Regions from separate parts of the Cupriavidus sp. USMAHM13 genome, predicted to be linked through region 1. Evidence: predicted binding sites of a transcription regulator. Region 1 holds the regulator's gene; each other region holds the start of a gene.
The links. Region 1 encodes LexA, which represses DNA repair genes until DNA is damaged. Its sites were predicted from a motif close to ACTGTATNNNNATACAGT; they were not measured.
Positions count from the first base shown of each region.

Region 2: the regulator LexA is predicted to act here: its motif matches at 1,885-1,902, upstream of BKK81_RS03960 (ATP-dependent helicase).
Region 3: the regulator LexA is predicted to act here: its motif matches at 6,576-6,593, upstream of dinB (DNA polymerase IV).

Region 1 covers NZ_CP017751.1:3,047,780-3,058,313, forward strand. The annotation lists gene BKK81_RS13385 (PhoH family protein) at 1-632, shown strand, start outside; gene BKK81_RS13390 (hypothetical protein) at 772-1,242, shown strand; gene BKK81_RS13395 (C40 family peptidase) at 1,299-2,000, shown strand; gene BKK81_RS13400 (inorganic phosphate transporter) at 2,082-3,092, opposite strand; gene BKK81_RS13405 (DUF47 domain-containing protein) at 3,106-3,732, opposite strand; gene BKK81_RS13410 (replicative DNA helicase) at 3,936-5,327, opposite strand; gene rplI (50S ribosomal protein L9) at 5,518-5,970, opposite strand; gene rpsR (30S ribosomal protein S18) at 6,004-6,282, opposite strand; gene priB (primosomal replication protein N) at 6,286-6,585, opposite strand; gene rpsF (30S ribosomal protein S6) at 6,660-7,034, opposite strand; gene BKK81_RS13435 (asparaginase) at 7,144-8,145, opposite strand; gene lexA (transcriptional repressor LexA) at 8,324-8,980, shown strand; gene BKK81_RS36035 (hypothetical protein) at 9,105-9,275, shown strand; gene BKK81_RS13445 (GGDEF domain-containing protein) at 9,867-10,534, shown strand, end outside.
Region 2 covers NZ_CP017751.1:876,828-887,361, reverse strand. The annotation lists gene BKK81_RS03975 (hypothetical protein) at 1-357, opposite strand, end outside; gene BKK81_RS03970 (thioredoxin) at 460-1,002, shown strand; gene BKK81_RS03965 (TlpA disulfide reductase family protein) at 1,195-1,725, shown strand; gene BKK81_RS03960 (ATP-dependent helicase) at 1,924-4,056, shown strand; gene BKK81_RS03955 (sigma-54-dependent transcriptional regulator) at 4,224-5,540, opposite strand; gene BKK81_RS03950 (sensor histidine kinase) at 5,549-7,570, opposite strand; gene BKK81_RS03945 (dicarboxylate/amino acid:cation symporter) at 7,644-8,942, opposite strand; gene BKK81_RS03940 ((2Fe-2S) ferredoxin domain-containing protein) at 9,395-9,715, shown strand; gene BKK81_RS03935 (alpha/beta hydrolase) at 9,820-10,464, shown strand; gene BKK81_RS03930 (D-alanyl-D-alanine carboxypeptidase family protein) at 10,532-10,534, shown strand, end outside.
Region 3 covers NZ_CP017752.1:1,918,952-1,929,485, reverse strand. The annotation lists gene BKK81_RS26750 (MmgE/PrpD family protein) at 1-608, opposite strand, end outside; gene BKK81_RS26745 (tripartite tricarboxylate transporter substrate binding protein) at 764-1,768, opposite strand; gene BKK81_RS26740 (YbhB/YbcL family Raf kinase inhibitor-like protein) at 1,861-2,475, opposite strand; gene leuD (3-isopropylmalate dehydratase small subunit) at 2,472-3,185, opposite strand; gene BKK81_RS26730 (3-isopropylmalate dehydratase large subunit) at 3,182-4,579, opposite strand; gene BKK81_RS26725 (isocitrate lyase/PEP mutase family protein) at 4,576-5,490, opposite strand; gene BKK81_RS26720 (GntR family transcriptional regulator) at 5,689-6,501, shown strand; gene dinB (DNA polymerase IV) at 6,657-7,829, shown strand; gene BKK81_RS26710 (LysR family transcriptional regulator) at 7,916-8,851, opposite strand; gene BKK81_RS26705 (DMT family transporter) at 9,151-10,077, shown strand; gene BKK81_RS26700 (ProQ/FinO family protein) at 10,223-10,534, opposite strand, start outside.

The sequences.
Region 1 (10,534 bases):
ACCGCGAGCAGAACTTCGCGCTGAACCTGCTGATGAACCCGGAGGTGGACTTCGTCACCCTGCTGGGCCAGGCCGGCACCGGCAAGACGCTGCTGGCGCTGGCCTCGGGCCTGGAGCAGGTGCTCGACCAGAAGCTGTACAACGAGATCATCGTCACCCGCGCCACGGTGCCGGTCGGCGAGGACATCGGCTTCCTGCCGGGCACCGAGGAAGAAAAGATGCAGCCCTGGATGGGCGCTTTCGACGACAACCTCGAGGTGCTGCAGAAGAGCGACGACAGCGCCGGCGACTGGGGCCGCGCCGCCACGCAGGAGCTGATCCGTTCCCGCATCAAGGTCAAGAGCATGAACTTCATGCGCGGGCGCACCTTCGTCAACAAGTTCGTCATCATCGACGAGGCGCAGAACCTGACGCCCAAGCAGATGAAGACGCTGGTGACGCGGGCCGGCCCAGGCACCAAGATCGTGTGCCTCGGCAATATCGCGCAGATCGACACGCCTTACCTGACCGAAGGGTCGTCCGGCCTGACCTATGTGGTGGACCGCTTCAAGGGCTGGAGCCACAGTGGCCATGTCACGCTGGCGCGCGGCGAGCGCTCGCGCCTGGCTGACCACGCCGCCGACGTGCTCTGAGGCAATTGACCGCCGTCCAGGCGGGCCCAGGACGGGGCCCGCCGGCGTGTGCCCGCCACGCCCGAGGCGGCGTGGCGGGCGTTCGCGCTTTCAGCGGGCGTTGCTTTCCGTTGTTTCAACCTGGCAGGAGGAGTCATCGATGCAGGACTGCCCGACGCAATTCTCCAGGCAGCGGCCACGTGCCGCCCGCGCACCCGCGGCCGCTTCCCGTACCGGCTGGCTGCCGCTGCTGCCTCTGCTCGCCGGCCTGTCCGCCGTCGTAGCCTGGCACCCCGCCTGCGCCGCGGACGGGCTGGTGATCCGCACCATGGGGCCCGTCAGCTACGTCTGCGGTGGCGTCGCCGAGGACGAGCGCCAGGCGCTGGCCGCGCAGGAGCAGAACTTCAATATGGGGGTGCTGTTCACGCGCGGCGAAAACGGCGAGTACCTGGCCGACGTGTCGGTGCGCCTGGTCTACGACGGCCAGGAGGTCGCCCGTTTCCGAGCGAACGGTCCGCGCTGCCTGATACGTGCGCCGGAAGGCAGCTACAATATTGAAGCAAGCTACAAGGGGCAGCCGCGCTCGCTCACGGTGAACACCGGCACCCGTAACGCGCAATTGCGCTGGTAGCCGCGCTGGCAGCCAGGCAGCAGCCTGCTGGCAGCCGGATGGAAGAGACCCAGAGGATGCCCGCAAGCCGACACCCCGCAGCCGTCGCAGCGCCCACCGGACCTGCCCGCCAGGTCGGCTGCGGCCGCCCGCGCCTCGCGCTGGCCTGCCTGGCGGCCCTGCTGCTGGCCGCCTGCGCCTCGTCGCCGCCAGCCCGCTATGCTGGCTCCGCGCGCGCGCCTCGCCCCGTGATCGCCGACCCGTCTGCCGGCACCGAGGAAATATCCATCCAGGCTATGTCGCTGGTCGGCACGCCTTATCGCTATGGCGGCAATACACCCGATTCCGGCTTCGATTGCAGCGGGCTGGTGCGCTACGTGGTGGCGCGTGCCGCCAATGTGAACCTGCCGCGCACCACCGAAGCCATGGGCGTGCGCGGCGCTCCGCTCGAGCGCAGCCAGGTGGCGGCGGGCGATCTGGTCTTCTTCAATACCACGGGCCGGCCGAATTCCCATGTCGGCATCTACGTCGGCCAGAACCGTTTCGTGCATGCACCGTCCACAGGAGGCACGGTGCGCCTCGAGGACATGAGCAAATCCTACTGGGCTTCGCGCTACAACGGCGCGCGCCGGGTCTCGGGCCCGCTGGATCCCGGCGACTCGCCGGTCATGGTGGTGCAATCGACCCCGGCGCCCGCCTCCTCCTCCACGCCCGTCCGCGCGGCCACGGCCCAGCCGGCCGACGACGACGATCCGATCGCGGCCTTCGCCAACCGCTGAAGCCGAAATCAGAAGGCCGGGCATCGCCCGGCCTTTTCTGTCATCCGATGCCGGTCGCCCCGGCACCCGCGGCATGCGGGGTCAGAGCACGTGCTTGCCCACCCACCAGGCGATCGCCGCCATGAAGGCCGAGGCCGGAATGGTCAGCACCCAGGCCCAGACGATATTGCCCGCCACGCCCCAGCGCACGGCGGACATCTTCTGCACCGAGCCCACGCCGACGATGGCGCCGGTGATGGTATGGGTGGTGGACACGGGCACGCCCAGCGCGGAAGCGATGAACAAGGTCAGCGCACCGCCGGTCTCCGCGCAGAAGCCGCCGACCGGCTTGAGCTTGGTGATCTTCTGCCCCATGGTGCGCACGATGCGCCAGCCGCCGAACAGCGTGCCCATACCGATCGCCACGTAGCAGCAGACGATGACCCACACCGGGGGCTCGGCGCCACCGGCGGCCACGTGGCCGCTGGCGATCAGCAGCATCCAGATGATGCCGATGGTCTTCTGCGCGTCGTTGCCGCCGTGGCCCAGGCTGTACATCGAGGCGGACAGCAGCTGCAGCCGGCGGAACCAGCGGTCGACGCGCGACGGCGGCGTGCGGAAAAAGGTCCAGCCGACGATCACCATCATCAGCGAACCGAGCACCATGCCGAGCAGCGGCGAGATCAGGATGAAGGCCACCGTCTTCAGCAGGCCGCCGCCCACCAGTGCGCCGGTGCCCGACTTGGCCACCGCCGCACCGACCAGGCCGCCGATCAACGCATGCGACGACGATGACGGAATGCCGTAGTACCAGGTGATCAGGTTCCAGGCGATCGCCCCCATCAGCGCGCCGAACACCACATAGTGGTCGACGATCGCCACGTCGATGGTGCCGGTGCCCACGGTGGCGGCGACCTTGAGGTGGAAGATGAAGATCGCGACCACATTGCACATGGCCGCCATCGCCACCGCATGGTGGGGCTTGAGCACCCCGGTGGAGACCACGGTCGCGATGGAGTTTGCCGCGTCATGGAAGCCGTTCATGAAATCGAACAGCAAGGCGAGCGCCACCAGCAGGGCGATCACCCACAGGCTCATTTGTACGGTCTGCATGCGGGTACGCGCCTCAGGCGTTCTCGAGGACGATGCCCTCGATGATGTTCGCCACGTCCTCGCACTTGTCGGTGATGGTCTCGAGCTGCTCGTAGATGGCCTTCAGCTTGATCAGACGCTTGACGTCGGTCTCGTCGCGGAACAGCTTGGACATGGCGGCACGCATCACGCGGTCGGCTTCCGACTCGAGCTGGTCGATCTGCTGGGCAGTCTTCAGGATGGTGCTGGCATTGCTCATGTCCTCGAGCAGGCCCACGGCGATCTTGACCTGGTCGCAGCACTGCACGCAGATGGCGGCCAGGCGGCGTGCCTCCTCGGTCAGGCTGGTCACGTCGTACAGCGAGATGGTTTCCGCCACGTCCTCCATCAGGTCGAGGATGTCGTCCATGGTGGTGATCAGCTTGTGGATCTCGTCACGGTCCAGCGGCGTGATGAAGGTCTTGTGCAGCAGGTCGATGGTGTCGTGCGTGATGCGGTCGGCCTTCTTCTCGGTGGCCTGCACGCGGCGCGCATGCGCTTCGGCATTCGGCAGGTCGTTCACCAAGACCTCGAGTTCGCGCGCGGCGGTGGTCGCGCATTCCGCGTGCTGGTTGAAATATTCGAAGAACTTGCCCTCGGTGGGCATGAATCGGCCGAACATGAAATGTTCCTTGTCGTAGCGCCGGGGGGCGCCGCTGGGATTGTTGCGGGGGGTGGATGCGGCGGACACAGGTCCGCATGACACGACAGCCGCGCGAAGGCGGCTGTCATCAAGTCGCAATATTTTACAGGGTTGCCGGCGCCGCGCCGCGACAATCGACGCAATTTGCGTCTGCTTCCCGCGAAGCCGCGCCGGTGCTGGCGTCAGGTGTCGTTGTCGAAGAAGGCCGGACCGCCGCTGAAGTTGTCGAACTTGGTGAACTGGCCCAGGAAGGTCAGGCGCACCGTGCCGATCGGACCGTTACGCTGCTTGCCGATGATGATCTCGGCCGTGCCCTTGTCCTGCGAATCCGGGTTGTAGACTTCGTCGCGGTAGATGAACAGGATCACGTCGGCATCCTGCTCGATGGCGCCGGATTCGCGTAAGTCTGACATCACCGGCCGCTTGTTCGGCCGCTGTTCCAGGCTGCGGTTGAGCTGCGACAGCGCGATCACCGGGCAGTTCAGCTCTTTGGCCAGGCCCTTGAGCGAACGCGAGATCTCGGAAATCTCGGTGGCGCGGTTCTCGCCGCCACCCGAGCCCGACATCAGCTGCAGGTAATCGATGATGATCAGGCCGAGCTGGCCGCACTGGCGCGCCAGCCGGCGCGAGCGCGCGCGCAGCTCCATCGGGTTCAGCGCGGGCGTCTCGTCGATGAAGAGCTGGGCATCGTTCATGCGCTGGATCGCATGGGTCAGCCGCGGCCAGTCCTCGTCGAGCAGGCGCCCCGTGCGCAGCCGGTGCTGGTCGAGCCGGCCGACCGAACCGAGCATACGCATGGCGAGCTGGGTACCCGCCATTTCCATCGAGAAGACCGCGACCGGCAGCCCCTGCTCGACAGCGACGTGCTCGCCGATATTGAGCGAGAACGCCGTCTTACCCATCGACGGACGCCCGGCGACGATGACCAGGTCGCCCGGCTGCATGCCGCTGGTCATCCGGTCCAGGTCGATGAAGCCGGTAGGCACGCCCGTCACGTCGGACGTCGAATCGCGGTGGTACAGCTCGTCGATGCGCTCCACCACCTGGGTCAGCAGCGGCTGGATCTCCTGGAAGCCGGCCTGCCCGCGCGCGCCTTCCTCGGCGATGGCGAAGACCTTGGATTCGGCTTCGTCGAGCAGCTCGCGCACCTCGCGGCCCTTGGGCGCGAAAGCGGCGGTGGCGATATCGTCGGCCACCGTCACCAGCTTGCGCAGCACCGAGCGCTCGCGCACGATTTCCGCATAGCGGCGGATATTGGCCGCACTCGGCGTGTTCTGCGCCAGCGAATTGAGATAGGCCAGGCCGCCGACTTCCTCCGCCTTGCCTGCCACCTGCAGCATCTCGTAGACGGTGATGACGTCGGCGGGCTTGGTGGCCGAGATCAGGCGGGCGATGCTCTGGAAGATCAGCCGATGGTCGAAGCGGTAGAAGTCCGCCTCCGACAGGAAATCCGCGATGCGGTCCCAGGCGGCGTTGTCCAGCAGCAGGCCGCCGAGCACCGATTGCTCGGCCTCGATGGAGTGCGGCGGGACCTTGAGGTTGTCTAGTTGGGGGTCGGCGACGGGCGCATTCATGGGGGGCAATTATAGCGGCGACGGGGCCCGGCCCGCGCGGAGAATTCGGCAGTGGCGAACCACTGTGGCGTCGGCGGCGTCACGCGACGGACAAGAAAAAAGGCAGAAGCCCAAGCTTCTGCCTTTTCTCGTGATCCGAACCGGCCGGTGCGTGCCGCTGCGGGCACCGCTCCAGCCTGGCGCCGGAATCTCAGACCTGCTCGCCCAGCACCGAGACGGTCACGTCGACCACCACGTCGGTGTGCAGCGCCACGCTGACCGGATGGTCGCCGACCATCTTCAGCGGACCGTTCGGCAGGCGGACCTGCGCCTTCTCGACGACGAAGCCTTGCGGAGCCAGGGCTTCGGCGATGTCGGCGTTGGTCACCGAGCCGAACAGGCGGCCATCCACACCCGACTTCTGGGTGATCTGGATGGTCAGGCCGTTCAGCTTCTCGCCTTCCGCCTGGGCGGCGGCCAGCTTCTCGGCGGCAGCCTTTTCCAGGTCGGCACGCTTGGCTTCGAATTCTTCGATGGCGGACTGGGTCGCGCGGCGGGCCTTCTTGCTCGGGATCAGGAAGTTACGGGCGTAACCGTCCTTCACGCGAACGATGTCACCCAGGTTGCCCAGGTTGACGACTTTTTCAAGCAGAATGACTTGCATCGTATATCTCTCCTTTACCTAGGGCCTGGACAATCAGTTCTTGTGCAGGTCGGTGTACGGCAGCAGCGCGAGGAAACGCGCACGCTTGATAGCCGTATCGAGCTGACGCTGATAGTGCGCCTTGGTACCGGTCAGGCGTGCCGGCGTGATCTTGCCGTTGTCGCCGATGAAGTCCTTCAGGGTGTCCAGATCCTTGTAGTCGATCTGTTCCACGCCAGCCACGGTGAAGCGGCAGAAGCGCTTGCGCTTGAACAGCGGGTTCTGCTGCTGGAAGCGCTTCTTGTTCTTGTTGTCACGTTTGACGAATGCCATGATTCAATCCTTTTCGAATGCTTTACATCCAGTGATGTGAAAGACGAGAGCCTTGCTGTTGCGATGCTTGCGGGCCAGGAAGCCTTCGCAGTCGAGCAGCGTGCCCAGCGGCATGCGCTCCAGGCGCTGGCCGACCGGGCCGATGCCCATCGCCGCGATGGCGAACTCGATCTGCCGGGGAATCTGCGCCTCGACCACCTCGCCAGCGTGCTGCAGCAAGCAGTTCACGACAGGCACGCCGGCCGGCGTGTAGCGCAGGGCTTCGCGTTCGACTAGGGTCGCGGACAGCCGCAACTGGTTCAACGCGCGCCTCCTTGCTGGTCCCGGGCCACCCTGCCGATCCGGCCGGGCAGCGCTCTAGCGCACCGCACCGCCGATCAGGCGGCCTGGCTCTCGCTGCTTTGTTGCGCGGCCTTGCGGGCTTCTTCGCGCTGCACTTCCTTCATCATCGGCGAGGGAGCGGTTTCGGCCTTCTTGGTCTGGACGATCAGGTGACGCAGCACCGCATCGTTGAACTTGAACGCGTGTTCGAGTTCGGCCAGGGTTTCCTTGCCGCATTCGATGTTCAGGCAAACGTAGTGAGCCTTGGCCAGCTTCTGGATCATGTAGGCCAGTTGGCGACGACCCCAGTCTTCCACGCGGTGAACCTGGCCATTCTGCGAGGTGACCAGCGACTTGTAACGCTCGATCATCGCGGGCACTTGTTCGCTCTGGTCCGGATGGACGATAAAGACGATTTCGTAATGACGCATTGACGCTCCTTTTGGGATGAGCCACCCGGGCGTCACGTCCGGTGCGGCAAGGTTGGATAGCCTGCCATTATAGCCCGCAGCAAGCTGGCACGGCAAGCAGACTGCCCGCTCAGCACTGCGCGAAGCACTGCTGCAGCCGGCCAGGGTCCGCCGCCAGCCGAGGATCCCGAGCCAGAGCGAGCAACAGCAGCGCGCGCGCCTTGTAGGGATTCAGGTCACCCGCGGAGACGAACAGGCCGGCGCCAGGATTCGGCAGTGCCGGAATCGATACATGGCCCGCACCGGTGCGAGAACTGCGCACCACCGCGACACCTGCGCGCGCCGCGTCGGCCAGCGCGGCAGCCAGCGCCTCGTGAATCGAACCGTTCCCCGCCGCCGCCACCACCAGGCCCGCCGCGCCGGCAGCCACCAGCGCGTCGACGACGATACGGGAGGGCTGCGCATAGCTCGGCACAATTTCCACCAGCGGCCACTCCCCGGCTGGCAGCGGCCAGGACCGCTCGACCCGGCGCAATGGCGCGCGCATGAAGCTCACCAGGTCATCCTGGACGAAACCGAGCGGGCCGCCCACCGGCGACACGAAGGCATCGACCGCCGAGGTATGTGCCTTGACGACATCCCGCGCAGCATGGATCTGCTGGTTCAGCACCACCAGCACGCCACGGCCGCACGCCTCCGGATGGGCCGCCACACGCACGGCATCGAGAAGATTGAGCGGGCCATCCGCCGACAGGGAGGTCGAAGGCCGCATGGCCGCGGTCATCACTACGGGAACCGGTACCGCACAGGACAGGTGCAGCAGCATGGCCGTCTCTTCCAGGGTATCGGTACCGTGAGTCACCACCACACCCGCCACATCGGGCTGGGCGCACCAGAATGCCACGCGCGCCTGCAGTCTGGCCCACAGCGCAAAGCCCATGTCCTTGCTGTCGACCTGGGCCACCTGCTCGGCCTCCAGGCGCGCCACCGACTTCAACGCCGGCACGGCATCCAGCAGCGCCGTCACCGGCACCGTGGCTGCCTGGTAATGCGCACTGCTGGCCGCGCTGGCGGCGGAACCGGCGATGGTGCCGCCGGTGGCAAGCACGACGATGCGGGGAAGCTTGGACATATCAGGGCGGGAACACGGGTGAGCCGCGATTGTAACCGTACGCCCAACCACCATCACTCCGCCGCACCGGCCACAGGTCGCGCAAATTCCACTTGCACTTCGTCACATACTGTATAAAATCACAGCATACTGTTTAAACATACAGTACCCCTGACACCAAGAACAAAGCGGCGACTCCATGGCAACCCTGACTCCGCGGCAACAACAGATCTTCGACCTGATCCGCAACACGATCCGCCGCACCGGCTTTCCGCCTACGCGCGCAGAGATCGCCGCGGAGTTCGGCTTCTCCTCCCCGAATGCCGCCGAGGAACATCTGCGGGCACTGGCGCGCAAGGGCGTGATCGAGTTGACCCCGGGCGCCTCGCGCGGCATCCGCCTCAAGGTCTCGCGCAGCGATTCGGAAACACCGGACCAGTTCACATTGCCGATGGCCGGCGTGATGCAACTGACCCTGCCGCTGGTCGGCCGCGTCGCGGCAGGCAGCCCCATCCTCGCCGCCGAGCACATCGACCGGCAGTATCAGGTGGATGCCTCGGTCTTCGACGAACAGCCCGACTATCTGCTGCGCGTACGCGGCCTCAGCATGCGCGATGCCGGCATCCTCGACGGCGACCTGCTCGCAGTCAAGCGCGCCAGCGAGGCCAGCAACGGCAAGATCGTGGTAGCACGCCTTGGCGAGGACGTCACTGTCAAACGCTTCAAGCGACGAGGCGACAGCATCGAGCTGATTGCCGAGAACCCCGACTACCCCAACATCCTCGTGAAACCGGGAGAAGAAGAGTTCTCTCTCGAGGGTATCGCGGTCGGACTGATCCGTCCGGCCGGCTTCTAGCGCAGCCGGCCCGACCCCTCGCCGCCGCCAGGTCTGCAGCGTGGCGGCACCTGCCTCACCGTTCCGAAGGCGCCCGCCGACGCTGGCGCCATCCCCCGACTATTGTCAATCGACAGGTGCAACCATGCCGCAAGCCAATACCATCTCCGCCCGCCGCCCGGTCAAGCCAGTGCCTTTCCGCCAATGCAAGGGCGTGCGCATCTACCAAGGCGCGCAGCGCCGCACCATGGTCGGCAGCATGGCCGCCATCTGCCGCATGCTGGAGTTGGCCGAGCCGGCCAAGCTGCACGTCTGAGCCTGCGCGGCACCCGAGTACGCACGGATACGTGACAGGCGCGGCTCGCCGTGCCGTGCCTGTCACGCCGGGCATTCGCTTTGCCGCATTCGCTTTGCCGCGCATCTGCTTTGCATGATGCACGACGGCGCCCGAGCAATCGCATGCCCGAGCGGTCGTCGCGCACCAACGATTCCGCGATGTTCCATGGCGCCTTCAATCCGCGTCCAACCCTCTGCCTATGCCAGGCAATGCGTAGGGTGTCCCTCCCTTGATGCACACTCCGCCCCTCGTTCGAAGGGGGCATTTCCGTATCTTTACCGTTGTTTGCAATTGCAGCGGCGCGCAGCACGTCAGTGCCGGCGAGATTCGCGTGCCGGCTCGCTAGAATGGCCGCTGACATTGGAATAGCGCCGCACCGGCAGCAGCTCCATCTGCGGAGTCGCCGGCAAGACTGACAGGCGCTCGTACGCGCCGCGCTGCTGCATTGCCGAGGCATACCACGCTGCCTGCCTCGGCACACCGACCACCCTCCGGACAGCGCTCCCGGCCACCACAACGACTACAGATCGGGGACCTCGCTTGCCGCTTCAAACTGTCCAGGTTCTGGCCTTGGGCAATCCCGCCATCGCCACGCTGCTATCCCTGTGCTTCCTGCTGGCCTGGAGCTACGAGCGCGCGCAGCGTCACCTGCTGATGTTCTGCGCATCGTTCCTGATCTATGCCTTGGCCGCGTCAGCGCAGATCCTGCAACTGCCGCGCGACGCTGGCGTGAACCTGCTGCTGTCCTGCGCGCTCTACCTGGGTAGCACCCTGTTGCTGTTGCGCGGCGTCGTAGCACGCGCCGACGCGCAGTTCGATGCCGTGCCGCTGACCACGCTGGCCTGTCTGCAGTTGATCGCGCTGGCGTACTTCCACTATGCCGACGACCAGATCGCGGCACGCATCTACATACTCCACGGCGGCATCGCAGTGATGCTGCTGACCGGCGTCGCGCGGCTTGGCAAACTGCGCCTGGGCGCCGCCGTCGACCGCGCGCTGTATTGGATCCTGCTGGCGTTTGCGCTGAGCTTCGTGCCACGCTCGGCGCTGACCATCACATCCGCCGCGTCCGGCAACGCCGACTCACTAGCGCACTCGCCCTTCTGGATCGCACTGCAGCTCAGCCTGGTACTGTTCGGCATCGTGCTCGGCCTGGCCCTGCTCGCAGGCGCCATGTCCGACGTGATCGACAAGCTGCGCGAGGAACGCGACACCGATCCCCTGACCCGCCTCCACAA
Region 2 (10,534 bases), 2.0 Mb from region 1:
CATCACCTTGATTGCCCGCGTGTGCGGCGGCTCGACGGGATGCGCGCCCAGGTTGGCCAGCAGGCCGGACTGCATGGCCGCCAGGGCCTCGCCACGGCGGACGGCATCGTCATCGGGCAGCGTCACCACACCCACGGCGAACAGCGTCTCGTCGACGCGCGCCGCCTCCATCGTCATCGGCAGGTGGCGGCCGCCGATGGCCACTTCGCGTGCCGCGCTGGACGGCTTGCCCGGATAGAGGGCCGCATAGGCGCCCTCATTGGACAATACCGTGCGCCAGTCGTAGCGCGGCGAGCAGGCCGCGGCAGCGAGCGCCAGCGCGGCCAGCAGGTAGACGGTTCGGCGGGAACGGGACATGGCGGCGGACGGGGACATCCTGGTCGGTCGGGAGCCCCGCGGCACGAGGCCGGAGGGCACGAAGGGCTATTATCCGGGATCGTGCGCTTCTCCGCCCAGATCATGCCGCCCCTCATCTTGTCCACCGCCTTGCCCACCACCCTGTCTACCACCCCGCCCCCTGTCCGCCCCGCCGCGCCGGCAGGCCGCGCGCGGCGCTGGCTGGCCGGGCTGGCCCTGGCCGGTGCCGCGCTGCCGGCCTTGGCGGCGAGCACGCTGCCGGGCGCGACCGATCTCGGCGCCCAGGGGCGCGAGGCCACGCGCCGCGGCGGGCCGCTGGTGCTGCTGCTGTCCCTGCCCGGCTGCGGCTACTGCGAAACCGTGCGGCGCAACTATCTGGGCCCGATGGCTGCCGCCGGCGAGATCACGGCGCGCGAACTGGACATCGGCACCGATGCGCCGCTGCGCGACGCTGACGGCACCATGACCGGCGCACGTGCCTGGGCCCGCGCGCGCGGGCTGGCGTTCGCACCTACCGTGCTCTTCCTCGACGCCCACGGCCGCGAGGCGGCGCCCCCGCTACGCGGCCTGCAGCCGGACTTCTACGGCGCCTACCTCGAACAGCGCCTGGAAGCCGCGCGCGCCGCCCTCGCCGGGCCGCGCTGAGGCAACACTTAGGCAACGCTTAGGCAACACGGAAGCAGCGCGTCCGCGGCGCATCGCTGCGGCAGATTGCCGCAGGATCGCCACCCCCCGGATGCGCGCCGGCAGGCCTGCGCGCGAGGCATTAGAATGTCCGCTGAACCGGCGCTGCCACAGCCCGCGCCTGCCCGCCACCGACGCCTTGCACGACGGAATATGACGACCCCTGCTTCCCCCGCCACGCGCAAGCGCTGGCCGCTGATCGCCACCCTGTTCGTGGTGGCCCTGTTCGGCTGGTTCGGCTATCGCGCCATCACGCCCGCCGCAACCGTGCCGGCGGCCGAGTTCACCCTGCTTTCCGGCCAGAAGATCAGCACCGCCGACCTGAAGGGCAAGGTCTACCTGGTCAACTTCTGGGCCACCAGCTGCGCCACCTGCGTCAAGGAGATGCCCGAGATGGTGCGCACCTATCAGCAGTACAAGGACAAGGGACTGGAATTCGTCGCGGTGGCGATGAACTATGACCCGCCGATGTATGTGATGAATTACGCCCAGACGCGCCAGCTGCCCTTCAAGGTGGCGATGGACGCCGGCGGCACGGCCGCCAAGGCCTTCGGCGACGTGCAGCTGACGCCGACCACCTTCGTGGTCGACAAGGATGGCCGCATCTTGAAGCGCTACGTGGGCGAGCCCGAGTGGGATGCGCTGCACAAGCTGCTGGACGGGGCCCTGGCCAAGTCGGCCTGAGCGGTTCCCGGCGGCCCGGACCGCCAGGCGCATACCAGCCGCCCCTCCCGGGCGGCTTTGTTTTTGGCACGCGCCCGCCGGTGAGACGCCGGCGCCATGCGAAGGCCGGCCGCGGGCGGCCGCCACGCCGCACCGGACGCTGCCGGCTTGCGCAGAACCGCTGTATGGATATACAGTTGGCGCCAGCCCGCCGCCGCCATGCCAGCCTCTCCCGACCTCGACCTCGATCTACTTCCTGCCGACGCCGGCACGGACGCCGCCACCGCGACCGTGCTCCCTGAGCCCGCGCCGGCCGCGCACCTTGCCGGCCTCAATCCGGAGCAGCGCGCCGCCGCCGAACACGATGGCGAGCGCCCGCTGCTGATCATCGCCGGCGCCGGCTCCGGCAAGACCAACACGCTCGCGCACCGTGTCGCCCACCTGGTGCTGTCGGGAACCGACCCGCGCCGCATCCTGCTGCTGACCTTCTCGCGCCGCGCCGCCGCCGAGATGGGCCGGCGCGTCGAACGCATCGTCGACCGTGCCGTCGGCGGCAGCGGCGCCGGACGGGCGGCACTGCAATGGTCGGGCACCTTCCACGCGATCGGCGCCCGCCTGCTGCGCGAATACGCGGAGACGATCGGACTGTCGCCCGCCTTCACCATCAGCGACCGCGGCGACGCCGCCGACCTGATGCACATGGTGCGCCACGATCTCGGCCTGTCCGAGCAGACCGCGCGCTTTCCACGCAAGGAAACCTGCCTGGCCATCTATTCGCGCGCGGTGAATACCCAGGCGCCGCTGGACGAGGTGCTGCGGCGCCATTTCCCGCGCTATGCGATGTGGGAAGAGGCGCTGCGCACCCTGTTCGCCGCCTACGTCGAGGCCAAGCAGGACCAGCAGGTGCTCGACTACGACGACCTGTTGCTCTACTGGGCGCAGGCGCTGGGCGAGCCCGCGCTGGCGGCGGACATGGGCGCACGCTTCGACCATGTGCTGGTCGACGAGTACCAGGACACCAACGCGCTGCAGGCCTCCATCCTGCTCGCGCTCAAGCCCGACGGGCGCGGCCTGACCGTGGTCGGCGACGACGCTCAGTCGATCTACGCCTTCCGCGGTGCCACGGTGCGCAACATCCTCGACTTCCCCGAGCACTTCTCGCCCCCCGCGGCGCGCGTCACGCTGGAGCGCAACTACCGTTCCACCCAGCCCATCCTCGCCGCCGCCAACGCCGTCATCGCCCAGGCCGCGGAACGCTACAGCAAGGAGCTGTGGAGCGAGCGCGCCTCGGCCGAGAAGCCCGGCGTGGTGGTGGTGGCCGACGAGGCCGAGCAGGCACGCTATGTGGTCGAGCGCATCCTGGAGCGGCGCGAGGCCGGGCTGGCGCTGCTGTCGCAGGCGGTGCTGTTCCGTGCGGCCGACCACAGCGCCCAGCTCGAGATCGAACTGACCCGGCGCAACATCCCCTTCGTGAAGTTCGGCGGGCTCAAGTTCCTCGAGTCCGGCCACGTCAAGGATGTGCTGGCCATGCTGCGCTGGCTGCAGAACCCGCGCGACCGCATCGCCGGCTTCCGCGCGCTGCAGCTGCTGCCGGGCTTCGGCCCCAAGACCGCCGGGCGCATGCTCGACGCCATCGCCGTGGCCACCCAACCGCTGTTCGCGCTGGAATCCTTCACGCCCCCCGCGGCCGCGGAACCGGCCTGGGCCGACCTGCTGGCGCTGGCACGCGCGCTGCTGGCACCAGCCTCGTCCTGGCCTGCCGGGTTCGAGCAGGTGGTGGCCTGGTACCTGCCGCACCTGGAACGCATGCACGACGATGCCGCGGCGCGCCAGGCCGACCTGCAGCAACTCGAACGCATCGCCGCGACCTACGCCTCGCGCGAACGCTTCCTCACCGAACTGACGCTCGATCCGCCCGACGCCTCCAGCGACGAATCCGGCGTGCCGCTGCGCGACGAGGACTACCTGATCCTGTCCACCATCCACTCGGCCAAGGGACAGGAATGGAAGGCGGTCTACCTGCTCAATGCCGTGGACGGCTGCCTGCCCTCGGACCTGGCCACCGGCACCACCGAGGAAATCGAGGAAGAGCGCCGCCTGCTCTACGTGGCGATGACGCGCGCGCGCGACCACCTCGACGTGGTGGTACCGCAGCGCTTCTACGTGCACCAGCAGCCAGGCTACGGCGACCGCCACGTCTACGCCTCGCGTACGCGCTTCCTGCCCAATCGCGTGATGGGCAACTTCCACAGCCGCGCCTGGCCACCGCCCCCCCCGGTGGATGCCGCACCGGCACGCAGCGCGCTGCCGGCGGTGGACCTGGCGGCGAAGATGCGCAAGATGTGGCGCTAGCGCTGGCGTGCTGGGTTACACCGTTGGCTTCGCTGGGTGTGGCGCCTTGCTAGACCACCCCTCTCCCCCGCCCTCTCTCCATGCGGGGAGAGGGAGCCAAGACAGTGTGCTTGGCGATTGGTGTTGGTGCACCCTCACCCGCACCTCACCCGCACACACCCTCACCGCTACAACCCGTAGCGCTTGATCTTCTCGTACAGCGTCGCCTTGCCCACCTGCAGCAGGTCGGCGGCCTGGCTGACGGCGCCGCCGGTGCGGGCCAGCGTGTCGGCGATCAGCGCGCGCTCGTAGCGCTCCATGCGCTCCTTGAGCGGCATGCCGTCGTCGGCGGCGGCGGCCGCTGCGCCGCCTTCGGGCACGCCCAGCACCAGGCGGTCGGCGGCATTGCGCAGTTCACGCACGTTGCCGGGCCAGGGACGCTGCATCAGCGCCTGGCGCTGCGCTTCGGCCAGCAGCGGCACCGGGCGCTGGTAGCGCACCGCGGCGACCAGCATGAAATGCTCGAACAGGGACACGATGTCCTCGCGCCGCTCGCGCAGTGGCGGCAGCGGGATGGTGACCACGTTGAGCCGGTAGTAAAGGTCCTGGCGGAAGGCGCCCTGCGCCACCAGGGCTTCCATATCGCCCTTGGCCGCGGCGACGATGCGCACGTCGATGGGAATCGAGGTATTGGAGCCGAGCCGTTCCAGCATGCCTTCCTGCAGCACCCGCAGCAGCTTGACCTGCAGTGCCAGCGGCATGCTTTCGATCTCGTCGAGGAAGAGCGTGCCGCCCGAGGCATGTTCGAGCTTGCCGATGCGGCGCTTGCCGGCACCGGTGAAGGCTCCGGCCTCGTGGCCGAACATCTCGCTCTCGAAGATGGCCTCCGGCACCGCGCCGCAGTTCAGGGCGATGAAAGGCCCGTCGTGCCGTGTCGAGAGCGCGTGCAGGCTGCGTGCCACCAGTTCCTTGCCGGTGCCGGTCTCGCCGTTGATCATCACCGGCACGTCGGTGGGCGCGACGTTGGCCACCAGCGCACGTACCTGTTCGATGGCGGGCGAGCGGCCGATGATGCGGGTGCTCCCGGCCGGCCCTGCCAGCTCGCGCCGCAACGCACGGTTCTCCAGCTCCAGCGCGCGCCGTTCCAGCGCGCGCCGCACGGTGTCGGTCAGGCGGTCGGCGCCGAAGGGCTTCTCGATGAAATCGTAGGCGCCTTCGCGCATGGCCTGCACCGCCATGGTGATATCGCCGTGGCCGGTGACCAGGATCACCGGCACGCCGGGCGCCGCGTTGCGGCAGTGATGCAGCAGGTCGAGGCCGCTGGCGCCCGACAGGCGCACGTCCGTCACCAGCACGCCGGGAAAGTCCGCCGCCAGGTGCGGCATGGCGGCTTCCGCCGAGGGCAGCGCCAGCACGGAGAAGCCGGCCAGTTCCAGGCTCTGGGCCGTGGCCTGGCGCACCAGGGGCTCGTCTTCGACAAACAGGACTCGCAGACCTTCTTGCATGGCAGTTCTCATGGATGGACCCCGGCATCGCGGCCAACGGCGGCGACCTGCTGGCCGGGCGCTCGGCGCAGCACCAGCAGGAATTCGGCACCGCCGCCCTCGGCGCCGGCCGCGCTGAGCTGGCCGCCGAACTCACGCACGATGGACGAGGAGATGGCCAGGCCGAGGCCCAGCCCCTGGCCGATCTCCTTGGTGGTGAAGAAGGGCTCGAACAGATGGGGCAGCGCCTCGGGCGCAATGCCAGTGCCATTGTCGCGCACCGCCACCGTCACCGTCTCCGCGCCGGCGCTGACCGTCAGCGCGATGCGCGGCTGGTCCGGCGCCGCGGCCGCCACTGCGTCGAGCGCATTGGCGACCAGATTGAGCAGCACCTGCTCGAGCTTGAGTTCATCGGCCCAGACGGCCAGGCCGGGCTCCGCCTCCAGCCCGCTGCAGCTCAGGCCCACACCCGCCAGGCGCGGTGCCAGCAGCGCCAGCACGTGGTCCAGCGCGCCTTGCAGCGCGACCGCGTGGCGGCGCTGCCGCGCCTTGCCGGCGAACAGCTTGAGCTGGCCGGTGATCTTCCCCATGCGCTCGGTAAGGTCGGCGATGGCGACCAGGTTGCCGGCCGCGGCATCGAGCTGGCCGCGTTCGAGCAGCACGCGCGTGTTGTCGGAGAAGGTGCGCAGCGCGGCCAGCGGCTGGTTCAGTTCATGGGTGATACCGGCCGCCATCTGGCCGAGCGCGGCCAGCTTGCTGGCCTGCACCAGCTCGTCCTGGGTCGCGCGCAACTCGTTTTCGGCACGCGTGCGCTCGACCACCTCGCCCTCGAGCTGCTCGTTGATGGCCATCAGGTCGGCCGTCCGCGCCTCGACGCGGCGCTCCAGCTCGTCGTAGGCGGCCTCCAGCAGCCGCCGGCTGTATTGCATGTCGCGCGCGCGCTGGCGGCGCTGGCGCCAGTTGACCAGCAGCAGGCAGGCGCAGGCGTAGGCCAGCGCGGCGCCGATGGTGGCATTGCGCGCACCGGCCAGCACCGGGTCGACCGAGGCCATCACGTGCATGGTCCAGTCGGCCGGCCCCACCTTGCGGCTGACCTCCAGGTAGCGGTCGGCGCGCTCGCTGCCGACGCGCACCGCATCGGCGGTGCTGCCTGCCGCATGCCCCGGGGCCGCCTGGCGCGCCACGCCGACCAGCCGCGAGCCCGGCCCCAGCACGGTGCTGTTGAGCCAGCGGGTCACGGGCGAACTGAGCGCATGCAGCGCCAGCGGCGAGACCTCGCGGTCGTGGTACTGGCGCGTGGCCGCCAGTTCGGCCTCCAGTCCCTGCGACAGCGGCTGCAGCGTACGGTACTGCCAGGCCGGCACCGAGGACAGGAAGACCACGCCGTGCTCGTCGCTGACCATCAGCGGCTCGGCGCGGTCGCCGCCGGCGCGCTGGAACCATTCGAGGTTGAGCTTGACCACCGTCACGCCGATCACGCGCCCGCCGGACTCGACCGGCTGGGCGATGTAGTAGCCTGGCTCGTCGCTGGTCACGCCGATGGCGTAGTAGCGCGCGACCCGGCCGCGCGAGGCGATCTGGAAATAGGGGCGGAAGCGGTAGTCGGTGCCGACGAAGCTGCCCGGGTCGGCATAGTTGCTGGCGGCCAGCGCCCGGCCGTTGGCGGCGATCACATAGGTGGCCGAGGCATGGGCATTGCGGTTGACGTCGTCCAGGTAGCGGTTGGCCGCCGCCACGCGCGCGGGGTCGTCGGGCGCGGCCAGCAGCTGGTGGACGAAGGGATGGAAGGAAACCAGCGCCGGCAGGAACTCGTAGCGGTCCAGCGTGGCCTCCAGGGTCGCTGCGTAGCGGTCCGCGCGGGTGGCGGTGTCGCGCTCCAGCGCGCCGATGCCGCGCTGCACGGAGAGCAGCCAGGTGGCGCAGCACAGCAGCAGCAGGCCGCCGGCGAGCGCGGCGATAAACCCCCACCAGCGCCCGTCGCCGCCGGGCGCCGAAGCCTGGCGTGCGGCAGCGGGGTCATGCACGGCGAGGAAATCGTCGGAATGCGGCATCGGCGCGGGCGAAGGATCTCGCGCCGATGATACCCGCTGGCCGCGCCCGTCGGCGCGGCCGCCCTGCGCCCTCTCAGCGGGCGCTCTGTCCTGCGTCGCCAAGATCGTCGGCCAGTTCGCCGCCGTGGCGCAGCGCGCGGGCCAGTTGGGTGCGGTCGAGCTCGCGCTCCCAGGCCGACACCACCACCGTCGCCACGCCGTTGCCGATGATATTGGTCAGCGCGCGGCATTCGCTCATGAAGCGGTCGATGCCCAGGATCAGCACCATGCCGGCCACCGGGATGTCAGGCACCACGGCCAGCGTTGCCGCCAGCGTGATGAAGCCGGAACCGGTCACGCCGCTGGCGCCCTTGGAGGTGATCATGGCCACGGCCAGGATGGTGAGCTGCTGCATCAGCGTCAGCTCGATGCCGGTGGCCTGCGCGATGAACAGCACCGCCATCGTCATGTAGATATTGGTGCCGTCCAGGTTGAACGAATAGCCGGTGGGCACCACCAGGCCGACCACCGACTTGGAGCAGCCGAGCCGTTCCAGCTTTTCCATCAGGTGGGGCAGCGCCGCTTCCGACGAGCTGGTGCCCAGCACGATCAGCAGTTCTTCCTTGATGTAGGCGACGAAGCGGATGATGGAGAAGCCGGTCAGGCGCGCCACCGTGCCGAGCACCACCAGCACGAACACGATCGCCGTGAAGTAGAAGGTGCCGATCAGCTTGAGCAGCGGCACCAGCGAGCCGAGACCGTACTTGCCGATGGTGAAGGCCATCGCGCCGAAGGCGCCCAGCGGGGCGACCTTGGTGATCACGTGGACGATGTGGAAGAAGACCTTGGAGACCTGCTCGACCAGGTCGAAGACGATGCGCGAGCGGTCGCCCATGGCGGCCAGCGCGGAGCCGAAGAACAGCGAGACCAGCAGGATCTGCAGGATGTCGCCGTTGGAGAAGGCGCTGAAGATCGTGTCCGGGATGATGTGCATCAGGAACTCGACCGTGCTCTGGCCATGCGCCTTGGACACGTACTGCGAAATCGACTTGGTATCCAGCGTGGCCGGATCGATGTTGAAGCCCGCGCCCGGCTGCAGCAGGTGGGCCGCGCCCAGGCCGATCAGCAGCGCGAAGGTGGAGATGACCTCGAAGTACAGCAGCGCCTTGCCGCCGACCCGGCCGACCTTCTTCATGTCGCGCATGCCGGCGATGCCCGACACCACGGTACAGAAGATGATCGGCCCGATGATCATCTTGATCAGCTTGATGAAGCCATCCCCGAGCGGCTTCATCGAGATGCCGGTATCCGGCCAGAAGTGTCCCAGCACGATGCCGACCAGGATGGCGAACAGCACCTGTACGTACAGGATCTTGTAGAAGGGTTTCCTCATGATGTCGTCCTCGGTTCTTTAGGCCCGGCGGGAGAGCCGCCGCGGCCGCGCGCCGTTCCGGTCGCGGCGCTGCCACAGGACTCTTTGCAACGTGCATGCCAGCGCCAGGAGCCGCATCAAGCCTTTGATTTGCAAGGAAATGTTACTCAGGCGAGGTGCCGCCGGCTCCGGCTTTCCGGAAATCCGGAAAGCGCCAATCCGGGTTTTCGGAGAGACGGCCCCGATCCGGGCGTCCGATCATCCACTTATGGCGGCGGGGAGCCCGGCGGATGCGCGCTGGATACATCACAGCGGCCCGCCGCGGGTCCCACACGGGACCGGACGGCGTGCCTGACGCGGCCGCGAGTGGCAGGTTCCGCGTCCGCCAAGCCGTATAATTCCGACCTTCCACACTCACCACCGTCCCGCGCGGCACGGGCGGCCCGCGTGCCGCCGCACGCGCCACAGCACGCATGAGCAGCTACTACCAACACCACGTCTTCTTCTGCCTGAACGAACGCGCGCCGGGCGAAGCCTGCTGCGCCACGCACAATGCCAAGGCCATGCAGGAATACGCCAAGAAGCGCTGCAAGGAACTCGGCATCGCCGGTGGCGAAGGACGCGTGCGCATCAACAAGGCCGGCTGCCTGAACCGCTGTGAACTCGGACCGGTGCTGGTGGTCTACCCCGAGGCCGTCTGGTACACCTTCGTCGACGAGCAGGACATCGACGAAATCATCGACAGCCATCTGGTGCACGGCAAGCCGGTCGAGCGCCTGATGGTCGATCGCTGAGCCCGGCGGCCGGGCAGCCCGCCGCCGCGCCGCGCGCCGGACCGCAGCCCCGCCCGGCGCCGGCCTCCTTCCACCTTGCCTTCGCATCGCCAGATCCTGCCTCTATGAACGCGCACACCCAGGTTCTCTCCATTGCCGGTCCCGTCGGCGCCATCGACCTGTCGGTCGACCTGCCGCAGGGCGAAGCGCCGCGCGGACTCGCGCTGGTGGCCCATCCGCATCCCTTGTTCGGCGGCACCAAGGACAACAAGGTGGCGCAGACGCTGGCACGCAGCTTCGTGCAGCTCGGCTACGCCACCGTGCGCCCGAACTTCCGCGGCGTCGGCGGCAGCGCCGGCGAGCATGACAACGGCGTCGGCGAGCAGGACGACCTGCTGGCCGTGATCGCGTGGATGCGCACGCAGGCCGCCTGGTCGCCGCAGGCGGCCACGCTGCCGCTGGCGCTGGGCGGCTTCTCCTTCGGCAGCTACGTGGCCAGCCACGTCGCCCGCCGCCTGGCCGAAGCCGGCACGGCCGCGCAGCGGCTGGTGATGGTGGGCACGGCGGCCAGCCGCTGGCAGGTCGCCGCGGTGCCCGCCGACACCATCGTCATCCACGGCGAACAGGACGACACGGTGCCGCTGGGCAGCGTGTTCGACTGGGCCCGCCCGCAGGAGCTGCCCGTCATCGTGATCCCCGGCGCGGATCACTTCTTTCACCGCAAGCTGCACCTGATCAAGCAGCTCGTCGTCAACGCATGGGAGCGGTGACGCCACGGCGGCAGCCAGCCCCGCGGATCGTTCTCCCCTGCGACCTTTCTCTGTCGGAAACTCAACTATG
Region 3 (10,534 bases), on a different replicon from region 1:
AAGCGGGCCGCGTCCAGCCCCAGCAGCTTGCCCACCGCGGCGGCCGCGGCGTGGGTGCCGAACACCGCGCCCGAATGCCAGCCGCGCGACAGCATCTGCGCGCCGTGCAGGGCCAGCCCCACGCGCGGGCCGACCTCGAAGCCGGCCATGGCCGCCTCCAGCAGGCCCGCCCCGCTCACCCGCGGCTCTCCTTCCGCCGCCGCCCACAAGGCCGGCAGCACCAGCGAGGCGCTGTGCAGCGGCGCGAGCGGATGGTAGTCGTCCAGTTCGAAGCCCTGGATGAAGGTACCGTTGAGCAGGGCCGCCCCCGGCGCGCTGGTGCGCGCGCCCCAACCGACGATGGTGCGGTCGCCCTCGCCTTCGGTACGGCGCACGATGCCCGCCGCGACGCGCGACCAGGGCAGCTGCGCGCCGACGATGGCGCAGCCGATGCCGTCCAGGATCAGGGCCTTGGCGCGTTCGCGCGCGCTGGCGCTGGCCTGCTCCAGGCGGAAGCCGGCCAGCCAGTGGGCGAGGCGCCCGGTCGGCCCGGCCGGATCGGTGGCCGCCTGGCCGGTGGCGCCGGCGTGCGCCGGGGCGGAACCCGGTACGGAAGAATGGGAGGTCATGGCAGGTCCTTGCGAGTGAGCGGGTGAGCGGGTGAGCGGGTGAGCGGGTGAGCGGGTGAGCGCACCCGGGATTCGACGTCCGTGCCCGACCCGGGGCCGGCACGGCAGACGTGTTCCGGTCGAGCGTTGCATCGAGCGCTCGATCAAGCGGACCTTCAGTCGAGCGGATAGTGCTTGACCAGCTCCGCGACGTGCGCGCTGTCGCGCCGCACTTCCTCGGCGAACTCGGCCGGCGTGTTCGCCACCGGCTCGGCACCGGCGTTGGCGATCGCCTTGCGCACGTCGGCGTCCTTGACCGCTTCGCGCAGCGCCGCGACGATGCCCTGCGTGATGGCGGGCGGCGTCCCCTTGGGCGCAAACAGGCCATACCAGGTCACCGAGCGGAACTGCGGATAGCCGGCCTCGGCCGTCGTCGGCACATCGGGCAGCGCCGCCGCGCGGCGGTCGCCCTGCGTGGCCAGGATGCGCAGCGTGCCGGCCCGGTGGTGCGGCAGCGCGCTGGCGATGCTGGTGAGAGCCATGTTCACGTTGTTGGCGACCAGGTCGGTGACGATGGCGCCGGTACCTCGGTAGTTGACGATCACCAGGCGCGGCAGGCCCGCCTCGTCGGCAAGCTGCTGGCCGGACAGCCGCGCCAGGTTCTCGCCCGTGCCGAGCGAGCACTGCGGCGCGGTGCGGCAGTAGCGCACCAGCTCGCCGAAGGTCTTGACCGGCAGCCTGGCACTGACGACCACCGCGGCGGGCGACTGCGAGACAGCGCTGACCGGCTCCAGCCGGGCGAGCGGGTCGACACCCTTGAGGCTGGGCGTGTAGCGCGTCGCCAGCAGGCCCGGCACCTGCAGCAGCAGCGTATAGCCGTCGGGACGGGCCTCCATCACGCGCCGCGTGCCGATCAGGCCGTCGGCGCCCGGCAGGTTCTCCACCACCACCGGCTGCCCCCACATCGCGCCGAGCTGGCGCGAGACGGCCCGGGCGGTGGCGTCGGTGCCGCCACCCGCGACATAGGGCACCACCAGGGTCACCGGCCGCTGGGGCTTCCACGGCGCGGCGGGCGCCGCCTCGGCGCTCGCCAGCGCGGGCGCCGCCAGCAGGGCGGCGACGGCCGCGCCCAGGGCGAGCCGTCGCGCCGGCCGGCGCGGCTTCGGGTCTTGTATCGACATCTTGTCTCCTGTCATCGTCTTGTCGTCGGATCCTCATGGATCCTGCTTGTCCTGCTTGTCCTGCTTGTCCTGCTTGTCCATCGCGCCGCCGGTCAGGCTGGCGCGCCCACTGCCCGGGCCCGCCAGTCACGCTGGAACACGCCATCGAGCCGGCCGCGCGCCATCGCATGCGCACGCAGCCACGGCCGCAGCGCATCCGCCGCCAGCCCGGGCGGCGGCGGCGCCGACAGCGCGAACAGCTGGAACACATAGCGGTGCGGGCCGTGGCCGGGCAGCGGGCGCGGTCCGTCGTAGCCGGTGCCGCCGAGGCCGTTGCGCGCCAGGACCACGCCCTGCGGCGCGCGGCCCGGCGCCAGGGCGCCCTCGGGCAGCCCGTTCACCGCCGCCGGGCCCCAGGCCAGCGCGTGCGCGATGGCGTGCGGCAGCGGCACGTCGGGGTCTTCCACCAGCAGTAACCAGTGGCTGGCACCAGCCGGCAATGCCCGCCAGCGCAAGTCCGGCGACAGGTTGCCGCCCACGCCCCGGCCGGCGTGGCGCAGCGCCAGGCTGGCACCGGCGGCGAAGCTGTCGCTGTGCAGCGCCAAGGCTGCCGGCAGCGCCGCCAGCACCGGGTCCGCCTGCGCCAGCGTGGCGTCGCCGGCATGGCGGCCGCGCAGCAGCAGGCCGATCCAGCGCAGTACCCAGGGATGGCGCATGTCCGCCGTCATGGCAGGCTCCGCGCCTGCGCCTGCGCCTGCGTTGCCGGGGCTGGCGGCGGCACCTGCCCGTCCACCCGCCCTGCCATCTGCCCTGCCATCTGCCCTGCCACCTGCCAGGCCCAGGGCCGGCGGCTGCGGTCCTGCTGCTGCCAGGCGCGGATGGCGGGATCGTCCTGCAAGGTCAGCCCGATGTCGTCCAGCCCGAGCAGCAGCGCCTGGCGCCGCAGCGCGTCGATCGGGAAGGGACTGGCCACGCCGTCGGGCGCGGTCAGCGTGGCGGCCTCCAGGTCCACGCGCAGCGGTGCGCCGCCGGCGCACTGCGCGGCCAGGGCCTGCACGGCTTCCAGCGGCAAGCGGATCGGCAGCACACCGTTCTGGAAGCAGTTGCTGTAGAAGATGTCGCCGAAGCTCGGCGCGATCACGCAGCGCACGCCCATGCCCATCAGCGCCCACACCGCGCCCTCGCGCGACGAGCCGCAGCCGAAGTTGGGCCCGGCCAGCAGGATAGGCGCGCCGCGGAAGGCGGCCTGGTTGAGCAGGCAGCCCGGGTCCTCGCTGCCGTCCTCGCGGTAGCGCAGGGCCTCCAGCGCCCAGGGGCCGAGCTGGTCGCGCGCCAGGCTGGTCAGCCGCTCGATGCGGACGATGACATCGGTATCGACGTTGGCGAGCATCAGCGGCACGGCGGCGCCGCTGACCACGGTGAAAGGCTGCAGGCTCATGCAAGGCTCCTGACATCGGTGATGCGGCCGGTGACGGCGGCGGCCGCGGCCATCGCCGGGCTGGCCAGGTGGGTGCGCGCCCCGGGGCCCTGGCGGCCGACGAAGTTGCGGTTGGAGGTGGATACCGAGCGCTGTCCCGGCGGCACCTGCTCGCCGTTGGCGGCCACGCACATGCTGCAGCCGGGCTCGCGCCAGCTGAAGCCGGCCGACTCGAACACCTCGCGCAGGCCTTCGGCCTCAGCCGCCGCCTTGACCGCCACCGAGCCCGGCACGACCCAGGCGGTGACGCCGGGCGCGACGCGGCACCCGCGCAGCACCGCGGCGGCGGCGCGCAGGTCGGACAGGCGCGAGTTGGCACAGGAACCGATGAAGACCCAGTCCACCGGCGTGCCGGCGATCGGCGCGCCGGGCTCCAGTCCCATGTAGGCGAGCGCGTCGGCATAGGCCTGCGCGGCGGCGCCGGCGGCCGCGGGCACGGGGATGCGCGCGTCCACCGCGATGGCGTGCTCCGGGCTGGTGCCCCAGGTGATGGTGGGCACGACCTCGGCCGCGTCGATGCATTCATCGCGGTCGAAGACCGCGTCGGCGTCGCTGGCCAGGGTGCGCCATGCCGCCGCCGCCTGCTCGAACGCGGCGCCGGCCGGCGCATAGGGACGGCCGCGCAGCCAGTCGATGGTGCGCTCGTCCGGGGCGATCAGCGCGAAGCGCGCGCCCAGCTCGACCGCCAGGTTGCACAGGGTCAGCCGTGCCTCCACCTCCAGCGCGCGCACGGCGCTGCCGGCGAACTCGATGGCATGGCCGGCCCCGGCCGCCGCGCCGAAGCGGGCGATCAGGTGCAGCGCCAGGTCCTTGGCGCTGACGCCGGGCGCCAGCGCGCCTTCGCAGCGGATACGCATGCGGCGCGGCTTCTGCAGGCGCAAGGTCTGCGTGGCCAGCGCATGCGTGCTCTCCGACGAGCCGACGCCGAAGGCCAGCGCCCCGACCCCGCCATTGGTACAGGTGTGGCTGTCGCCGCAGACCACGGTCAGGCCGGGCAGCACGATGCCGAGTTCGGGGCCGCTCACGTGCACGATGCCCTGGCCGGGCTCGCCGAGATCGAACAGTGTCACGCCGGCCGCGGCCGCGCGCTCGCGCAGCGCGCTCCACAGCCGCGCGCCGGGCAGGTAGGTGGTGCCGTCGCGCCCGGGCTGGCTGGACACCGCGTGGTCGGGCGTGGCGAAGACCAGGGCGGGGTCGTGCAGCGGCAGGCCGCGCGCCGCCACCTCGGCCAGCGCCGGCGGGCCGGACAGGTCGTGCAGCAGGTGGCGGTCGATGTGCAGCAGCGCCCAGCCGTCGCCCAGTTCGCGCACCACATGCGCATCCCAGAGCTTGTCGAACAGCGTGGCCGGGTTCATGCCGGCCTCGCGGCGTCGCTGCTACCGGGGGTGGCGGGAGCAATGGCGAGCGCCGGTGCACCCGCATTGAAGCGCTGGCGCAGGGCGTCCCACTCGTCGGCGCCGAAGCGGCGGAAAGTCTGCGCCACGCCTGCCGACACCGGCGGCGCGCTGTGCGTCGCCTTCAGTTCCGCCAGCGCGCGGTCGCCCGCCTCGATCGCGGCCTTCAGCATCAGGCCCGGCAGGATGGCCAGCTTGTAGCCCATGGCCTCGGCCTCGCGCAGGTCGAAGATCGGCGTGCGTCCGCCGGGCACCACGTTGAGCAGGCAGGGGCCCTGCACGCGGGCCGGTACCGCGGCCACTTCCTCCAGCGTCTGCGCGGCTTCGACGAAGGCCATGTCGGCGCCGGCGGCGAGCGCCGCCTTGGCGCGCCAGATGGCCTCGTCCAGGCCCAGCACGGCGCGCGCGTCGGTGCGCGCGATGATGACGAAATCCGCCGTGCGGCGCGCCTGCGCCGCCGCCCGCACCAGCGAGACGAAGGCTTCGCGCGAGACCACCTCCTTGCCGTCGAGGTGTCCGCAGCGCTTGGGCGCGACCTGGTCCTCGATATGGATGCCGGCCACGCCGCGGCTCTCGTACTCGCGCACGGTGCGCGTCACGTTCAGTTCGTTGCCGTAGCCGGTATCGGCGTCGGCGATCAGCGGGATGGCGATGGCGCGCGCCATCACCGCGGCGTTCTCCACCATCTCGCTCAGGGTCAGCAGGCCGAAATCGGGAAAGCCGCGCGCGGCCGAGGTCCCGGCTCCGGTCATGTAGGCGGCGGCGAAGCCGGCCTGCTCGATCAGGCGCGCGCCGATGGCGTCATAGGCGCCCGGCGCGATCAGCATGCCGGGCGCCTGCAGGCGCTGGCGCAACAAGGTGGCGGGGTGCATGGTGCGGGCGGTCTCCTCTTGCGGGTAGGCGAATGCCCCCGGGACGGGGGACCGGGGCAGCGTGTGCCCCTCGCCTGTGTTTATGTGTTTATATTCTAATAACAACTAACCAGCAAGGTCAACCGGAACCGGGCGGAGCGGCCAGGGATCCGCGCCACCCTTGTGCTATGCTCCCCGACGCCACCGATCCATCACCCCATGCCCCGCAACACCGCCGACGCAACGCCCGCCCCGCTGCCCCGCATCCCTGGTACCTCCCTGCACCGGCAGCTCTTCCTGGTGCTGCGCGACGAGATCTCGCGCGGCGTCTACGCGCAGACCGGCGCGCTGCCCAAGGAAGAGGCGATCTGCGAGCGCTTCGGCGTCTCGCGCATCACGGTAAGGCGCGCGCTGGCCGACCTCGCCGCGCTCGGGCTGGTGGAGCGGCGCCACGGCCTCGGCACCTTCGTGCGCGCCGGCACGCCGGCGGGGCGCAGCAGTCCCAGCCTGGGCATGATCGACAGCCTGCGCCGCGCGGCGCTGGAAACCGAGGTCGAGGTGCTCGAGGTGGCCCAGGCCGAGCCGCCGCCGGATATCGCCGCGCTGCTGCAGCTCGCGCCCGGCGAGCACGCCGTGCATGCCCTGCGCCTGCGCAGCCTGCAGGGCGAGCCGGTCATGCTGACCGACGCCTGGGTGCCGGCCGCGCTGGGCAAGCGGGTCTCGGCGGCAGCGCTGCGCAAGCATGCGCTGTTCGAGATCCTGATGGCGCAAGGGGTGAAGTTCGGCCGCGTGGTGCAGGAAATCAGCGCCCAGGCTGCCGATCCCCGCTGTGCCCGCTGGCTGAGCACCGAAGTCGGCGCGCCGCTGCTGAAGCTGGTGCGCCTGCTGCACGATCCCGCGGAGCTCCCGGTGCAGCACCTGACGGTGCTGCTGTCGCCGGAACGCAGCCGCATCCTGATGGACATCCCCTCCGAGAAGATCAACACGCTGAGCGCGGGACAGATCGTCCACGATATCGGCCGGCAGGGCTGAGTGCGCGGCGCGGTCGGCGCGGGCGCCGGGGCGTTGGGCCAGGTCCTATCGTCCAGCGGGGAAATTTCCCATATACTGTATATTCATACAGTCAACTGGAAGCCGTGGCCGCATGCTGCCACGCACCCCTCCGCCCGCCTCGCCGCCCAGCCGTCATGCTGTCCGCCACCCGCCGCATCGCCCACCTCGACATGGACGCCTTCTACGCGTCGGTCGAGCTGCTGCGCTACCCCGAACTGCGCGGCCAGCCGGTGGTGATCGGCGGCGGGCGCAATGCCGTGCCGGAGGTGCTGGCCGACGGCAGCCGCCGCTTCGCGCGCCTGCGCGACTACGTCGGACGGGGCGTGGTCACCACCTCGACCTACGAAGCGCGCGCCTTCGGCGTGTTCTCCGCCATGGGCATGATGAAGGCCGCCCAGCTCGCCCCGGACGCGATCCTGCTGCCGACCGACTTCGAGGCCTACCGCCACTACTCGCGCTTGTTCAAGGCGGCGGTGGCGCGCTTCACCGACCAGATCGAGGACCGCGGCATCGACGAGATCTACATCGACCTGAGCGCGGTGCAGGGCGAGGCCGCCGAGGTTGCCGGGCGCATCAAGCAGGCCGTGCGCGAAGCCACCGGCCTGAGCTGCTCGATCTGCGTGGCGCCGAACAAGCTGCTGGCCAAGATCGGCTCCGAGCTGGACAAGCCGGACGGACTGACGCTGCTGCGCATGGAAGACGTGCCGCTGCGCATCTGGCCGCTGCCGGTGCGCAAGGTCAACGGCATCGGGCCCAAGGCGAGCGAGAAGCTGGCCGCGCTGGGCATCGGCACCGTGGGCGAGCTGGCGCGCGCCGACCTGGGGCTGCTGCAGGAGCATTTCGGCCGCAGCTACACCGCCTGGCTGGCGCAGACGGCGCAGGGCTTCGACGAGCGGGCCGTGGTGGTCAGTTCCGAGCCCAAGTCGATCAGCCGCGAGACCACCTTCGAACGCGACCTGCACCCGCGCCGCGACCGCCCGCTGCTGTCGGAAGCCTTCACGGGGCTATGCCTGCGCGTGGCGGACGACCTGCGGCGCAAGGGCTATGTCGGGCGCACCATCGGCATCAAGCTGCGCTATGACGATTTCCGCACGGTGACGCGCGACCTGACCCTGCCGGAGCCCTCGGCCGACGGCGCGGCCATTCGCCGCGCGGCCACCGAATGCCTGCGCCGCGTGCCGCTCGACCGCAAGCTGCGGCTGCTGGGCGTGCGCGTCAGCGCGCTGCTGCCGGTGGAGGAAGCGGCGGGGCTGGCAGCGCTGCCGATCCAGGCCGAACTGCCGTTCGACGCGGCGGACGGCGGCTGAGCCGGGCCGGCGCACGGCCATGTACGCCACGGGCCGGCCGCACACCCCGGCCTTTCTCCCCTCTGCCTTTCTCCCCTGGCCGCCGCTCAACGCGGGGCGCGCAAACGGGCATCCAGGAAGTCGATCAGCGCCCTGACCTTGGGCGGCAGGAAGCGGTTGGGCGGATGCAGCAGCCAGACCGTGCCCACGTAGGCGCGCGCCTCCAGGGTCCAGTCGGCCAGCACGCGCACCACCTCGCCCCGCTGCAGCGCCTGCGCGGCGGCGAAGTCCGGCAGGCTGGCGATGCCCAGTCCCTGCTGCGCCGCCTCCAGCCGCGCGCTGGCGTGGTTGGCGGCATAGCGCCCGCGCACCTCCACGCTCACCGGTGCCGCCGCCTCGGCCGGCGCCGTGCGGCGGAAGCGCCAGCGCTTGTCATCGGCCGTCTCGCCCAGGAACAGGCAGTCGTGCGCGGCCAGCTCGCGCGGATGGCGCGGCTCGCCGCGCGCGGCGAGATAGGCGCGCGATGCGCACAGCACCCACTCGACGCGGCCCAGGCGCCGGCCGGCCAGGCCGGGTGGCGGCTGGTCGGTCAGGCGGATCACCAGGTCGAGGTCGTCGTCGAGCGGATCCAGCGTGGCATCGGAAAACACCAGCCGCAGGTCCACATCGGGACAGGCGCGCAGGAAATCCGGCACCAGCGGATGGATCACGGTCTTGGCGTAGGCGGTCGGCGCGCTCAGGCTGACGCGCCCGGCCGGCCGCGCCGCCAGGGCGCCGGCCGCATCGACGGCGCCGGCCGCCGCGCCGACCAGCTCGCGGCAGTGGCGGTAGACCTGCTCGCCCGAGGCGGTGACACGCACCTTGCGTGTCGAGCGCTCCAGCAGGCGCGTGGCCAGCGCGTCTTCCAGCCGCTTGATCTGCCGGCTGACCGTCGACGGCGTGGTGCCGAGCTGGCGCGCCGCCAGCGAGAAATTGCCGGCATCGACCACGCGGGCGAACACGGCCATGTCGGGCAGCAGCGCAAACAGCTCGTTGGGGTTCATTGCGGGTTCCTTGGCGGATTCTTTGCCGCTGTATGCGCCGATGCGTGCGCCGATGCATGCGTCGATGCATGCGTCGATGCGCTTTCCGGCGTCCCTGCCAGGGACGCGCGCGCGCCGGCAGGGCTGGCCGATCTGTGCGAGCCAGGCATAAAAGATTTGCACGACGACCGGATTATCACCATCCATGCAATACAAGACAATGCTCTCCGTCCGCCCGCCTGCGCACCTGAGCCCGGCGGCCAGCCACGTTCCCGCGCCATCGCGCGTCCTCCGATCCTGCCTTGTCCGTCCTGCCTGCCATGTCCGCCAGAACCGCCACCGCCTCCCTGCTGCCCGACCTGATGCTGCTGACCGTTGCCGCCGTCTGGGGCAGCAGCTACGGCGTGGTCAAGGACGCGCTCGCCGTCTATCCGGTGCTGGGCCTGCTGGCTCTGCGCTTCGGCCTCACCTCCGCGCTGCTGCTGCCGGCGCTGCGCCACCTGCGGCACTGCGACGGCCGCACCGTGGCCGGCATGCTCGGCACCGGCGTGCTGCTGCTGGCCATCTTCCTGTGCGAGACCTTCGGCGTGATGCAGACCCAGGCCTCCCATGCCGCCTTCCTGATCAGCCTGTGCGTGGTGCTGACGCCGTTCGCCGAGTGGCTGCTGCTGGGCCGCATGCCGGCGCGGCGCGAGTGGGCAGCCGTGGCGCTGTCGCTGCTGGGCGCCGCCCTGCTCACCGGCGGCTCGCTGCGCCTGCAGGCCGGCGACGTGCTGATGCTGGCCGCGGCCCTGCTGCGCGCCGTCATTGTCTGCGTGACCAAGCGCATGATGCGCGAGCGCGCGGGCCGGCCCGTGCCGCCCGCGCTGCTGCTGACCGCCGTGCAGTCGGGCGTGGTCGCGCTGGGCAGCGCGGCGGTGCTGCTGGGCGTGCCCGCCCAATGGCAGGCGCTACCGGCGCCAAGCCTGCATGCGGGCTTCTGGGCCAGCGTGGTCTACCTGGTGGGGGCCTGCACCTTGTTTGCCTTCTTCGCGCAGAACTACGCGATCCGGCGCAGCCAGCCCACCCGCGTGGCGCTGCTGATGGGCAGCGAGCCCGCCTTCGGCGCCCTGTTCGCCTGCCTGTGGCTGGGCGAACGGATCGCGCCGGCGGGCTGGGCCGGCGGCGCGCTGATCGTCGGGGCGTCGCTGCTGGCGACGGTGCGCTGGCGCCGCCTGCCGCGGGCCGGCCTGGCGCTGGAATCCTGACTTGAGGGGTGCCGCGCGGCCGGCGGGCACGAGGGAATCGTGCCGGGGCAGCGGTAGAAGGAAAGGCGGGGCCGCGGCAAAGGGCGGTGCCGTGCCGCTGTGCCGCGCGACAGCCAAGAGCGCCGCCTGCGGCGCCCTTGCGCGATCAAGCCGAAGTGGTGGTGGAGGTGGAGGTGGAGGTGGAGGTGGAGGTGGAGGTGGCCTCGAAGACAGCCGGTTCGCCAGCGGCGGCAACCGGTGCGTCTGCCACAGATACCACAGGTGCCACGGACTCGGCGGCCACCGGCTCTGCGGGCATCGTTTCGGTCTGCGGCTGCGCGGCCGGTGCGGCTTGCGCGGGCTGAGCCGCGGCTTCCTGGCCTTCCACCGGCTGGCCTTCGGCCGGCTTGCCGCCCGCCTGGGCCGGGCGACGCTGGCCGCGCGCGCGGCGCTCGCCACGCTCGCCGCCCTTCTCGCC